Regions from separate parts of the Shewanella psychromarinicola genome, predicted to be linked through region 1. Evidence: predicted binding sites of a transcription regulator. Region 1 holds the regulator's gene; the other holds the start of a gene.
The links. Region 1 encodes NrdR, which represses ribonucleotide reductase genes. Its sites were predicted from a motif close to AAACACNANATNTNGTGTTT; they were not measured.
Positions count from the first base shown of each region.

Region 2: nrdD (anaerobic ribonucleoside-triphosphate reductase) is a predicted target of NrdR. The motif match lies at 902-921, and genes of this name have one in related genera.

Region 1 is NZ_CP034073.1:4,885,500-4,897,162, reverse strand. Features, by position in the region: gene EGC80_RS21295 (acyl-CoA thioesterase) at 36-467, opposite strand; gene EGC80_RS21290 (substrate-binding periplasmic protein) at 503-1,477, opposite strand; gene EGC80_RS21280 (LabA-like NYN domain-containing protein) at 2,473-2,946, opposite strand; partial or broken gene EGC80_RS21275 (efflux RND transporter permease subunit) at 2,964-3,173, opposite strand; gene EGC80_RS21270 (hypothetical protein) at 3,293-3,733, opposite strand; gene ettA (energy-dependent translational throttle protein EttA) at 4,077-5,744, opposite strand; gene glyA (serine hydroxymethyltransferase) at 6,006-7,259, shown strand; gene nrdR (transcriptional regulator NrdR) at 7,369-7,818, shown strand; gene ribD (bifunctional diaminohydroxyphosphoribosylaminopyrimidine deaminase/5-amino-6-(5-phosphoribosylamino)uracil reductase RibD) at 7,881-9,026, shown strand; gene EGC80_RS21245 (riboflavin synthase) at 9,090-9,749, shown strand; gene ribBA (bifunctional 3,4-dihydroxy-2-butanone-4-phosphate synthase/GTP cyclohydrolase II) at 9,874-10,977, shown strand; gene ribH (6,7-dimethyl-8-ribityllumazine synthase) at 11,102-11,578, shown strand; gene nusB (transcription antitermination factor NusB) at 11,592-11,663, shown strand, end outside.
Region 2 is NZ_CP034073.1:4,368,347-4,370,496, forward strand. Features, by position in the region: gene nrdD (anaerobic ribonucleoside-triphosphate reductase) at 1-856, opposite strand, end outside; gene rssA (patatin-like phospholipase RssA) at 1,369-2,150, opposite strand, start outside.

The sequences.
Region 1 (11,663 bases):
GCGACATTGAAACGTTTTAGGTGACCATGCTAAGACTAAGATCCCAACGATAAATGGGCGATTAATTCTGCAGGCATAGGCGCAAGTTGACGCTTCTGGTTCATGCAGACCATTTCAACGGTTGCCGTTACCGCAGGCTTTTTGGCATTGGGACGCCATATTTGCTGTTTCCACACTGTACGATACTTACTTTCAAAATAAAATTGAGTACGAACATCAATAATTTCTGCAAATTCAACCCCATCGTGACATAACATATCGCTGCGATAAACAGCAAAACCTAATTGTTGTTGCTGCCAAAGTTGACTAAGCACATCCGCACCAATGACATGTTCACGTGCGCGTTCGAAATACTTTAAAAAATTAGGATGGTACACTACACCAGAAAAGTCGGTGTCTTCATAATAAATTTGTACCGCAAAAGAGTGAACTGGACTGTATTTGGGCTCTACAGAGACATGGCTCATTACACTATGACCTTATGTTATTCATTGTATTGTGGTTAATTATTTGAGGGCAGAAGCAGTTGATGATACTTGCCTTGTTTTTGTAACGTGAGCAGTCCTTTATCGAGTAATTGGCTAAGGTGCTTTGCTTGTGGATTATGTTTAGAAAACGCGACAAATATTTCACTGGTATGATTGTTAAATTTTGCTTTTATATCACGGCTAACACCCATCTGGTTGATGTAAACATCAGCGACAAGATCATACATAATCGCAGTATCAATTCTGCCCACTAATAGCAAATTGATCAATTGGCGCTGACTATTAACGGTAATAACGTGTAGTTTCAGTTTCTCTACAAGTGTCATAAATTCATCTCCGTATTCATAACCATCCACAATACCAATCGTGCTCTGTGTTGGGATCTGCCATTTATTATTCACAATGTTAGGGTATTCTTTGGCAAAGAAAAAAGAAGCCGTTACGGTAAAAAGAGGTTCATTACCAAATACAAAGCGATCAATAGTGCTCTGCTCACGGGTGACATTAAAGACGCCATCAACAGTGCCGCGTTCGGTCATAATCAGACCCCGAGAGTAAGGTACGACAATTGTGGAAACCTCAACATCAACTTGCTCAAAAGCATGGTTGATAATGTTGTGGGAAATACCTCTGCCGACTTCATCAGCAAACGGGGGCCAACTATCTTCTGCTGCTAACGTGATTCTTAGTGATTCTGCCACTGCCATTTTAGGGGTGACGATAACGCAAGCGCTTACAAGTGCAAGTAAAGTAACCTGAGCAAATATACGCCACACTTTGCCAGTTAGAATGTAACCAAGCAGGACGTTTGGGTAACCTATTAACGACATATAATCCTTTATTAAATGTTCCTGTTGCGCCAAGCGGATAATAGCACCTTTACTATTAAAGTGATATTTCCTCTGTTGCGAATATCGCCAATCAATAGCCGCTAGAATATGATTACTGCTAATGCCTACAAACTGACTCAGTGATAGATTAATGGTCATAATAAGGGTAACGGAAAAGAGTAATATTAATATTAACTAATTGATTGTTTTGCTAATAGATCAATAGGCTAGCCATAGTGTTAGTCATCAAGTTAGTTTGTTAAGGCGTCGATTTTGGCTGGTAAATGATTGAAATAAATATCATAACGGGCGAAAGCTGGAAAGTCACCGTGCAAATTAAAGAGCCCCTATGGCTGCTAGAGCGACCTTCGGTTTGTTAGGCTCAAGTGTCGCTTGGCTGCTAAGATTTTATAGGTTCTAGCCACGCAGCGTCCTAGCCTTTAGGCCTTGTTCTTCGGGAGCGCTGAAACGAGTATGTTGAAGTGGTTTGGGGATATATCAGCCATAGCCAAAATGATGGCTCAGGAGATGGGATTAAGTTATTTCAGTTTAATGTGCAGATGAATGCCGTGATGAATAGAGGTGGTCTATTGAGTAAACCCACTGACGATCCGGTGGGCTTTAAGCACAAAGATATAATGTCAGCATTGATGCCGACTTAGCTTAACAGCAAAAAAACATATTTTTAGATCGTGTCTGTTATCGTTGTCCTGGGCAGGATAATTTACTTAATCCGACAGTTGGTATTGCATCACGAAGTGTCTTATAAGCACACAATGACAAGCATTAAGCATTAAGCATTAAGCATTAAGCATTAAGCATTAAGCATTTGAGTAATGCCTTTATATTAAAACGTGACGCTATCACTTTTGTTACAAGCCGAGCCGTTGCTCTTTTTTTACATAATGTTACTGATTTCTTTGGCTAGCATAGCGTAGAGAAAAGCTTTATCGATTTGAAATTGTTGACTGACAAGCGACATCAATAACAACCCTAACCCTATGCGGTCGCGGTTTCATTTTTGCAAAGACAAACCATTAAATCGCTTATCTAGAGCGATTATTGATTTAACCGCTAATAGACACTCATCAGGATTAGCTATTGTAAAAGAGTGTCGATAAAGCGTATGCGAAATAAAGTAATGGCGTAAATGGCTAAATCAATAATGTGTTATCAATGGCGGTAAATTGCTGACATTGGTCGGTTAGCGACTTTGCGGTAAGGCGCTCAACACTTACTACATGGGTGTAGCATGTGGTCGTTTGGTTGATTTTTTTGAGTAACAAATCAAAATCACCATCACCAGACAGTAAAATAACTTCATCTACCATGGGGGCTATCTCAAGCATATCGATAGTAATACCGACATCCCAATCTCCCTTGGCTGAGCCATCACTACGCTGAATATAAGGCTTAGTTTTAACCGTAAAGCCAATATGTTTTAGTGCATCTTGAAATTTAACCTGTCCGTCATCTGCCGGAGCAATCGCATAGGCGATAGCATGGCTAATATTGCCTTGTGCGGATAAACGTTTATACAAGGCGCGGTAATTAAATGAACGCCCAAAACCTTGCTTACAGGTGTAATAAATATTTTGCACATCTACGAATACGGCAAGGGTTGTCATTATTACACCTGTGAAGGTTAAGGCTGTTGCGCTTTTTGAGCGGCAATGGCGTCATTAAGTTGTGCTTCAACTAACCCTAGTGAGTGAGTTGACGAAGAGATGAGTCGGTACATTGCGGGGATCACCAATAGGGCGACAACGGTCGCAAATGCCATATTGAAGAATATCACAGTTGCTACCGCAATACGGTTTTCACTGCCAGCTGCGGTAAAGATCATTAGCGGTATTGGATAAAATGCTGCTTTTGGACTCTTTCAATCAATCTGCGATAGAGGGGTATGTTGAACACTGAATCGAACTATTTAAACGACTGGCTGTGTGCGACTTGATTTCGATAAATCGGTAATTAAATGATTAGTAATATCTTTTTTGAGTTAACTAATGGCTGACTTTTAGTGGCACGTTTTTTATTTATCGCCTCATATTCAGTTAATATGAGTACTTTTTCAGTTTCAAGATGTTTGCCGTCTTGTTGTGGTTTTTGAGTTAATTCATCGATTAAAGAAACAGATTTTTCAATTTTTTTATCGGTTTCGGCTATCGCCGTATTAGTGCGAATAACCTTAGGTAATAGTGCAATGAATTCGTTATATCGTTGTCGTTCTAAAATAATTGCTTTTTTCCGCACGTCAATGTCATCGACTTTTCTATTAAACGGTGAAAAATTGTCGTTAAGCGTGATGAGCAGGATATCGATATCGTATTGATGTTCAATTTTATTGAGGCTCTGTTTTTCTGCCGCGGTAATGACTTCGAGTGCCGAAAATGAGTTGGTACAATAAAACACGGTAAATTGAACCGTATCTCACTGATATCACCGTTAAACTGGCTTACAAACTGAAATCGTTAAAACTCGGTAATAAACTGAATTTAATCAGTAAAAAGTAAAAACAGCTTGGTAATTTATAATACGGAAGTTATTTTTCGCTTTATAAACAGATTATGGTGTATTGCTCATAATGAATTGACAAAATGTTGCTGTAGGTTGATATTTTTATCGTTTAATCTGAGCATAATCATTCAATACGCTCAAATACAATAAAGCAGAGCGCTTAGGCTCTGCTTTATTGTGTAACATCGTGAGCGGGGCAAAGGGCTGTTTGATAGCCTTTTATTATCCTTAGCGGAGATTACTTATTTAACCGCTTATATTTTAATCGATGCGGTTCTACTATATCGGTGCCTAAGCTATCTTTTAACCAAGTTGAATACTCAGTATAGTTACCTTCATAGAAACTCACTTTACCTTCGTCTCGGTAATCCAGAATATGGGTAGCGATACGGTCAAGGAACCAACGGTCATGTGAAATAACCATCGCACAACCGGGGAACTCTAATAACGCTTCTTCTAGGGCACGTAATGTTTCTACGTCCAAGTCGTTGGTAGGTTCGTCGAGTAATAATACGTTGCCACCGGCTTGTATTAATTTGGCTAAGTGTACTCGGTTGCGCTCGCCACCCGATAAGGTGCCGATGATTTTTTGCTGATCGCCACCACGGAAGTTAAAACGTCCGACATAAGCACGGCTCGAAATTTCAGTATTATTGATCCGCATAATATCGTGGCCGCCAGAAATCTCTTGCCACACGGTATTTTTATCATTCATTGAATCACGGAACTGCTCAACAGAAGCAATTTGAACTGAGTCACCCACAGAAATCGAGCCACTGTCTGGTTGTTCTTCGCCTGAGATCATTTTGAATAACGTCGACTTACCCGCACCGTTAGCTCCGATAATCCCCACAATGGCGCCCTTGGGAACGGTAAAGGTAAGATCGTCAATCAATACGCGATCACCATAGGATTTTGTTAAGTTAGTCACTTCAATCACTTTATCACCGAGGCGTGGCCCTGGTGGAATAAACAATTCGTTGGTCTCGTTACGTTTTTGGTAATCGTTAGTGTTGAGTTCTTCAAAACGCGCCATACGGGCTTTGCCCTTAGATTGGCGGCCTTTCGCACCTTGACGTATCCATTCTAATTCTTTTGCGATAGTTTTTTGACGAGCACTTTGTGTTGAAGATTCTTGTTGCAAACGGGCATCTTTCTGCTCAAGCCACGAGGAGTAGTTACCTTCCCAGGGGATCCCTTCACCACGGTCGAGTTCTAAAATCCAGCCTGCTGCATTGTCTAAGAAATAGCGGTCATGGGTAATAGCGACTACGGTGCCAGAATACTCTTGTAAAAAGTGCTCTAACCATGCGACGGATTCAGCATCCAAGTGGTTTGTCGGTTCGTCGAGTAATAGCATTTCAGGCTTTTCAAGTAACAAGCGACAAAGGGCTACCCGTCGACGTTCACCACCGGACAGTACAGCAATTTTTTCATCCCAATCGGGCAGACGTAACGCGTTTGCTGCACGGTCTAGAATATGATCAAGATTGTGTGCATCTTGAGATTGGATGATGGCTTCTAACTCACCTTGTTCTTTGGCTAGGGCATCAAAATCTGCATCGGGTTCAGCATAAGCGGCGTAAACAGCATCTAAACGGATCAATGCATTTTTGGCTTCACTCAGGGCTTCTTCGACGGCCTCGCGAACCGTTTGTTGCTCGTTTAAGCGCGGCTCTTGCGGTAAATAACCAATTTTTAGTCCAGGCATTGGACGCGCTTCACCTTCAATTTCGGTATCTATACCGGCCATGATGCGCAGCAATGTCGATTTACCTGAACCGTTTAATCCGAGTACACCAATTTTGGCGCCAGGAAAGAAGCTTAATGAAATGTCTTTCAAAATTTGCTTTTTAGGTGGGACAATTTTACCCACACGAAGCATGCTGTATACAAATTGAGCCATAATTATACTGTCTAATTGTCAACAAAGATGATGATAATTCTACTGTATTATGAGCTGAACTCAACAGGCAATTGTGTGATTTAATCCACAGCGCTTTTTAGGTCAAAAAGAATGAAGGATCTGGCCACTTGGCGCCATAAACATGAATAGTTTTGTATTCAGAACACAGTGAATTTCATGTTGTTTCTACTTTGAATCATCATCGTTGCAGGGTAGAATAACGCGCAACCCTACTATACAGATAATGATGTTGGAGCTAGCATGTTGAAGAAAGCGATGAATATTGCGGATTATGATCCAGAATTATTTAAAGCCATTGAAGATGAAACTTGTCGTCAAGAAGAACACATTGAATTGATTGCATCTGAAAACTATACCAGTCCTCGTGTGATGGAAGCTCAAGGTTCTCAGTTAACCAACAAGTATGCTGAAGGTTATCCAGGTAAGCGTTATTATGGTGGGTGCGAATACGTTGATGTGATTGAAACATTAGCGATTGAACGCGCAAAAGAATTATTTGGTGCAACATACGCTAACGTACAGCCTCATTCAGGTTCGCAAGCAAACAGTGCCGTATTTATGGCGTTATTGCAGCCAGGCGATACCGTTTTAGGGATGAACCTTGCTCATGGTGGTCATTTGACCCACGGTTCACCGGTTAATTTTTCTGGCAAGCTTTACAACATCATTCCCTACGGTATTGATGAGTCTGGCAAAATTGATTATGACGAAATGGAGCGTTTAGCCATTGAACATAAGGCTAAAATGATGATCGGCGGTTTTTCGGCTTTTTCAGGTATTGTTGACTGGGCGAGAATGCGCGAGATTGCCGACAAAATTGGTGCTTATTTGTTTGTTGATATGGCCCACGTGGCAGGCTTAATTGCCGCAGGTGTTTATCCAACGCCAGTGCCTTATGCTCATGTAATAACGTCAACAACCCATAAAACATTAGCCGGCCCACGCGGCGGGATTATTATTTCTGCAGCCGATGATGAAGTTTTATATAAAAAACTAAACTCAGCAGTATTCCCTGGTGGTCAGGGGGGTCCTTTAATGCATGTTATCGCAGGTAAAGCGGTCGCATTTAAAGAAGCACTAGAGCCAGAATTTAAAGTATACCAACAGCAAGTTGTTAAAAATGCCAAAGCCATGGTTGAAGTGTTTTTAGCCCGCGGTTACAAAATCGTTTCTGGCGGTACTGAAAACCATTTAATGTTGGTTGACTTAATTGGCCGCGATTTAACCGGTAAAGAAGCCGACGCAGCCTTAGGCAGTGCCAACATTACCGTTAACAAAAATTCAGTGCCTAACGACCCTCGTTCACCGTTTGTGACCTCTGGTGTTCGTATTGGTACACCAGCCATTACTCGTCGCGGCTTTAAAGAAGCTGAAGCGAAAGAATTGACCGGTTGGATTTGTGACATTCTTGATGATGCATCTAATACAGCGGTTATTGAGCGCGTAAAAGGTCAAGTATTGACCTTGTGTGCTCGATTCCCTGTATACGGTTAATCGTATTTGGATGTCTGTTGATACAGGTTTAGGTTAACCTTGTTCACCAAATAGGATAAACTTTAATGGCCGCTAATTGCTAGCGGCCATTTTTTCTGCAGGAGTCCTAATGCATTGCCCTTTTTGTAGCGCGACCGATACCAAAGTGATAGATTCTCGATTAGTGGCTGATGGTCACCAAGTCCGTCGTCGCCGGGAATGTACCGAATGTCATGAACGTTTTACCACCTTTGAAGGCGCTGAATTAGTCATGCCTAGAGTGATAAAACGCGATGGCACCCGACAACCATTTGATGAAGAGAAACTGCGCGGCGGCATGTTGCGTGCCGTTGAAAAACGTCCGGTTTCTATTGATGACATTGATCAAGCGTTGACAAAAATTAAATCAATGCTGCGCGCGACTGGTGAGCGCGAAGTGGATTCGGAAATGATTGGTAATCTTATGATGGAACAGTTGATGAACCTTGATAAGGTGGCTTACATTCGTTTCGCCTCTGTTTATCGTGCGTTTGAAGATGTGTCACAATTTGGCGAGGCCATTGCTAAGTTGCAAAAGTAATGCTGTGTAATGACCGTTTTTAACGGTTATCATGGCATCTAAGCAATAAGAGATTATCTATCATGTCCAACGGGCCTACTTTTGACACCCAAATGATGAGCCGTGCTATAGCGCTTGCCGAGAAAGGCCGTTATACCACTAGGCCCAACCCCTGTGTTGGTTGTGTCATTGTCTATCAGAATAAGATTATCGGTGAGGGTTTCCATCAGCGTGCTGGCGAAGGCCACGCTGAAGTCAATGCGCTGAAAATGGTGCTTGATAATGGTCATAGCGCTCAAGGCGCCACCGCCTATGTAACCTTAGAACCTTGCAGTCATTATGGTCGTACGCCACCTTGCGCTTCAGGGTTAATTAACGCCAAGGTTGCGCGAGTCGTTGTTGCTGTGACCGATGCGAACCCAGAAGTGTCAGGCCGCGGTATCACCATGTTACGTGAGGCTGGAATTAAGGTCGATGTAGGACTACTCAGCCAACAAGCTTATGATCTCAATCTAGGCTTTATGAAGCGCATGAAAACTAGGCTTCCTTGGGTCACGGTTAAAATAGCCGCCAGTTTAGACGGTAAAACCGCCCTGTCTAATGGGGTGTCAAAGTGGATTACCGGCAGTGCTGCACGAGCCGATGTGCAAAAATACCGTGCCAGCCACTGTGCATTAATCACAGGCGTTGAAACAATCCTTATCGATGACCCTAGCCTTAATGTGCGCTATGAGGCGTTAGGTGAGTTAACCACTCGCCATACAAAAGATGAAATTTTCCAACCTTTAAGGGTTGTGCTAGACAGCAGAGCGAGACTGACGGCAACACAAAGGTTATTTTCAATTCAAAGTCCTATTTTACTGGTTTCTGGCTGTCAATATTCCCAAAGTGCTAAAGCTGCTTTTCCACAACACGTTTCTTTTTTACAATTAGAATGTGACTCGTCGGGCAGGATCCCATTGTTAGCTTTGCTAACGTATTTAGGCCAGCATACTAATTCTGTTTTAGTCGAAGCGGGTGCGACCTTAGCTGGGGCGTTTGTCGCTCAAGGCCTCGCCGATGACATTGTGCTTTATCAAGCGCCTAAACTGTTAGGCAGCCATGGACGTAATATGTTGCAGTTACCCGATTACAGTGCCATGGAGCAAACGCCGGCATTGCAATTAATTGATGAGCGCAACGTTGGACAAGATAAGCGTTATATCCTCAGATATAATCAACCCTATTAATGTGGCAGTTGTTTAAGAAAAACCTGAACAACTGCAAAGTTTAAAAGCAAAAAGTGAGTCATTATGTTTACTGGGATAATCGAAGCCCTTGGTACATTACGTAAAATTGATCGCAAAGGTAACGATATCCGCTTAACCGTTGCCAGCGGCAAGTTGGATTTAACCGATGTAAACCTGGGTGATAGCATTGCCACAAATGGCGTGTGCTTGACCGTTGTTGAGCGTTTAGGCGATAGCTACGTTGCGGATATATCGGCTGAAACAGTAGAATTAACTGGTTTTAGTCGTTATCAAGTTGGCCAAAAGGTTAATCTTGAAAAAGCCGTTACGGCGACCACGAGGTTGGGTGGACACATGGTCAGCGGCCACGTTGATGGCATTGCAAAAATTGAGCAATGTGCTTACCGAGGCAAGGCACTTGAGTTTTGGTTATCGGTACCGGTTCAATTAAGTCGCTACATTGCTCACAAAGGATCGGTCACCATTGATGGCGTTAGTTTGACCGTCAATGAAGTTGATGGAACTCGTTTTAGATTAACCATCGTGCCTCATACTGCGGGTGAAACCACGCTGGTGGATCTCAAAGTTGGTGACAGCGTGAACATCGAAGTGGATTTAATTGCCCGCTATTTAGAGCGTTTAATGCAACCTGATGCTAGCCAAGCACAGCCGTCATCGGGTGTGACGATGGAATTATTAGCTAAGTCTGGATTTTTGCGCTAATCGCTCCAAGCATAAAAAATTGTACTCAAAGATTATGCACAATACATGATTCAAAATAATAAATACAAAATGCAAATTGATTTAATTATTTAAAATCAAAAACTTAATAGAGAAAGGTCTGACAATGGCGCTACATAACATAGAAGAAATCATTGAAGATATTCGTCAAGGTAAGATGGTTATCTTGATGGATGATGAAGACAGAGAGAATGAAGGTGATTTGATCATGGCCGCTGATAAAGTGACGCCTGCTGCAATCAATTTCATGGCAACCTATGGCCGCGGATTAATTTGCCAAACCATGACCAAAGAGCGTTGTCAGCAGCTTAACTTGCCTTTAATGGTCACCAACAACAATGCGCAGTTCTCGACTAACTTTACCGTATCAATTGAAGCGGCGACCGGGGTCACAACCGGGATCTCAGCTCATGACCGAGCCGTGACCGTTCAAGTCGCTGTTGCCAAAGATGCCAAAGCCTCTGATTTAGTACAACCTGGGCATATTTTTCCGTTAATGGCACAAGAAGGCGGGGTATTGACGCGTGCTGGCCATACTGAAGCCGGTTGCGATTTAGCGCGCTTAGCTGGCTGTGAACCTTCAGCTGTGATTGTTGAAATTTTAAATGAAGACGGCACCATGGCGCGCTGTCCTGATTTAGAAATATTCAGTCAAAAGCATGGGATTAAAATCGGTACCATTGCAGACCTAATTGAATACCGTAACACCAACGAAACCACGGTTGTACGCGAAGCTCAATGTAAACTACCGACTCGTTTTGGTGATTTTACTATGGTGACATTTAGAGACACTATTGATAATCAATTACACTACGCATTGGTTAAAGATGAAGTGAAGCCTAATTGTTTAGTGCGTGTGCATTTGCAAAATACCTTTAACGATTTACTGCATTCTGAGCGAGATCAAACGCGTAGCTGGCCATTAGAAAAAGCCATGCAACGCATTGCTTTAGAAGGTGGCGTATTGGTGTTACTGGGTAACGTTGAGCATTCAAGTCAGATTCTGGCAAAAGTGAAAGCGTTTGAGGCCGAAGATAATGGCCAATCACCAGCAGGAGCCATGTGGCAAGGAACATCACGTCGTGTTGGCGTCGGCTCGCAAATTCTGTCGAGTCTAGGTGTCAGTACAATGCGCTTATTAAGTTCGCCAAAGCGTTACCATTCCTTGTCAGGTTTTGGTTTAGAAGTAACGGATTATATAGCTGAATAATTTTGGCTTATGGTAAATTTAATAATTTCATTAATTGCATAGCGCTCAGGGCTTTCGGCTGTGATATCATAGCGCCTCTTTTTTGCCCCGAGCGGGGTGCTTTAGCTAATTTAGGTAAGATAGAATGAACGTAGTTCAAGGTAATATCGAAGCGAAAAATGCCAAAGTGGCGATTGTAATATCGCGATTCAATAGCTTTTTAGTTGAAAGTCTGCTTGACGGTGCAATAGACACATTAAAGCGTTTCGGCCAGGTCAGTGACGACAACATTACTGTTGTTCGAGTGCCTGGTGCAGTTGAATTACCGCTTGCTGCAAAACGTGTTGCTGCAAGTGGAAAGTTTGACGGGATCATTGCATTAGGTGCTGTCATCCGTGGCGGTACACCTCATTTTGAATTTGTTGCTGGTGAATGTAACAAAGGTCTTGCACAAGTTGCATTAGAGTACGATCTTCCTGTTTCATTCGGTGTATTAACTACAGATACCATTGAGCAAGCTATTGAGCGTTCAGGTACTAAAGCAGGTAACAAAGGTGGCGAAGCTGCCCTTAGTTTGCTTGAAATGGTTAATGTACTGCAACAACTAGAACAACAGCTGTAATAGTAGGAAAAGTATGAAACCTTCAGAGCGCCGTAAGGCCCGCCGTTTAGCCGTTCAAGCCATTTATTCATGGCAGTTAAGTAAA
Region 2 (2,150 bases), 520 kb from region 1:
GTCCATTGGCGGTATGTAAGGTGTTGACTTCATATTCAAGCGATTGAAACGCGTCATGACACTCTTTTTCGGTTTGAGTCATCGCATAATCTTCCACGTCGGCCACTTGCCATTTTTTAGCGACGCTAAGGTGCTTTTGATAACTAATTTGTACAAACTCAGCTAACACTTCATCAATACGGTTAATCGTTGTGCCACCATAAATATGGCTCGCCACCTGTGCAATAATTTGCGCCGTCACAGCCGTTGCGGTCGAAATCGATTTAGGCGGTTCTATTTCAGCATTGCCCATTTTAAAGCCATGAGTCAGCATGCCGGCTAAATCGATTAACATGCAGTTAAACATCGGGAAAAATGGTGCGTAGTCTAAGTCGTGATAGTGGATTTCGCCCTTTTCATGTGCTTCGACAACATCTTTAGGTAATAAGTGAGTTTTGGCGTAATGCTTGGCAACAATCCCGGCAAGTAAGTCACGTTGAGTGGGGATCACTTTGGCATCTTTATTGGCGTTTTCGTTTAAAATGGCACTGTCTGATTGCTCAACCAAGCCGCGAATAGCACAATTTAATTTACTTTGAGTTTCACGATGGGTATCGCGATCATGGCGATACTCAATGTAATGACGTGCCACCGATTTATACGGCCCAGACATTAATAAGTTTTCGACTGCATGTTGTAGTTCGTGAATATCAACTTCGGTTTTCGCAGCCATTTGCTGTTCAACCGTTTGCGCTAACTGCTGCGCATATTGATGATCTGCTTGACCTGCAGACTCCATTGCTGCTACTACAGCCTCTTTGATCCGACATCCATCAAAGGCGGTTCGACATCCATCTCTTTTCACGACTACAAGCATACGACCATCCTTACAAGCACTATATATAGAACTTTAATTTACAAAAAACACAATATAGAGTGTATTAGACACATTAACGCTGAGCGTTACTTTGATCCAGATCATAATTCTCAGCACTACTTAATATTGAAAAACATCTTGCTTTCAGCAAAAGATATTGTAGGAATGTTCACTGATCCGTCGGATAAAAATACAAGGGGAGAGATGGTAAATTGTTTCACAATATGGAGTGTTTTCGTAAATCAATATTGCCATATTCAAACACCGCTAGCGCGGTACTCAACAAGCTAACATAACGCTTAAGCGCGCTACGCTGTCATCGAACACCATTCTAGTCGTCATATCAACAAACTAAGTGACTTGCCAATGACTCTTTATTAAAGGAGCATTGAACATAATGATGACAACAACCCAACTTGGACAATACCGTTATTGCATAAACATTAATCGAGCGGTATCGAACTCGTGCATCCGTAATGGGCACATGACTCATATTCGACACCGCATAAGTGTTAATTTAAGGTCGCTTCAATTAAATGTTGAATATCTTTTACTGCCTGCTCACCCGCTTTAATGGCTTCTTTTGCACGATGAAATTCCATTGTGCCAATGTCATTAACATAAGGCACAATACAAATATCTGGTGGCTCGCCCATTAAACGCGAGCGTTTATGGCGTTGTTCTAAAATATCCATTGATTGTGACATAACGGCCAACATACCTGGATGGGATTTTGAACTGCCTATAGCAAGCTTGTCAGTTAAGACACTCATGTAGTCTTTGCCTTTGCCCCATAAATCCATAAAACCTGATTCAAGCTCTGCCTTTTCATCAATCGTCTCTGACTTACTCGCTTTTCGGCTTTTTACTTGCTCTGGGGCCTTATGAAGTTGATCACGGCGATGACCGTTTAAATCCACTGCAATAACCACATCAACCCCCATCGAACGGGCTAATGACACAGGTACCGGATTGACCACGGCGCCGTCAACAACCCAGCGATGACCTTGCTGTACTGGGGGTAAAAAGCCGGGCATAGAACATGAGGCGCGAACCGCATGGCGTAAGTCACCTTCTTTAAACCAAATCTCTTGTCCAGAATATAAATCGGTAGCCACTGCAGCAAAAGGACGTTTTAACTGTTCAATGTTGATATCGCCAATGCGATTAGCTAAGACATCAAATACTTTCTCGCCGCTAATTAAGCCGCCTTTACGCCAGCCTAAGTCCATTAATCCGAGTACGTCCCAACTCGAAAAACCACTCACCCAGGTTTCAAGTTCACCCAAATGAT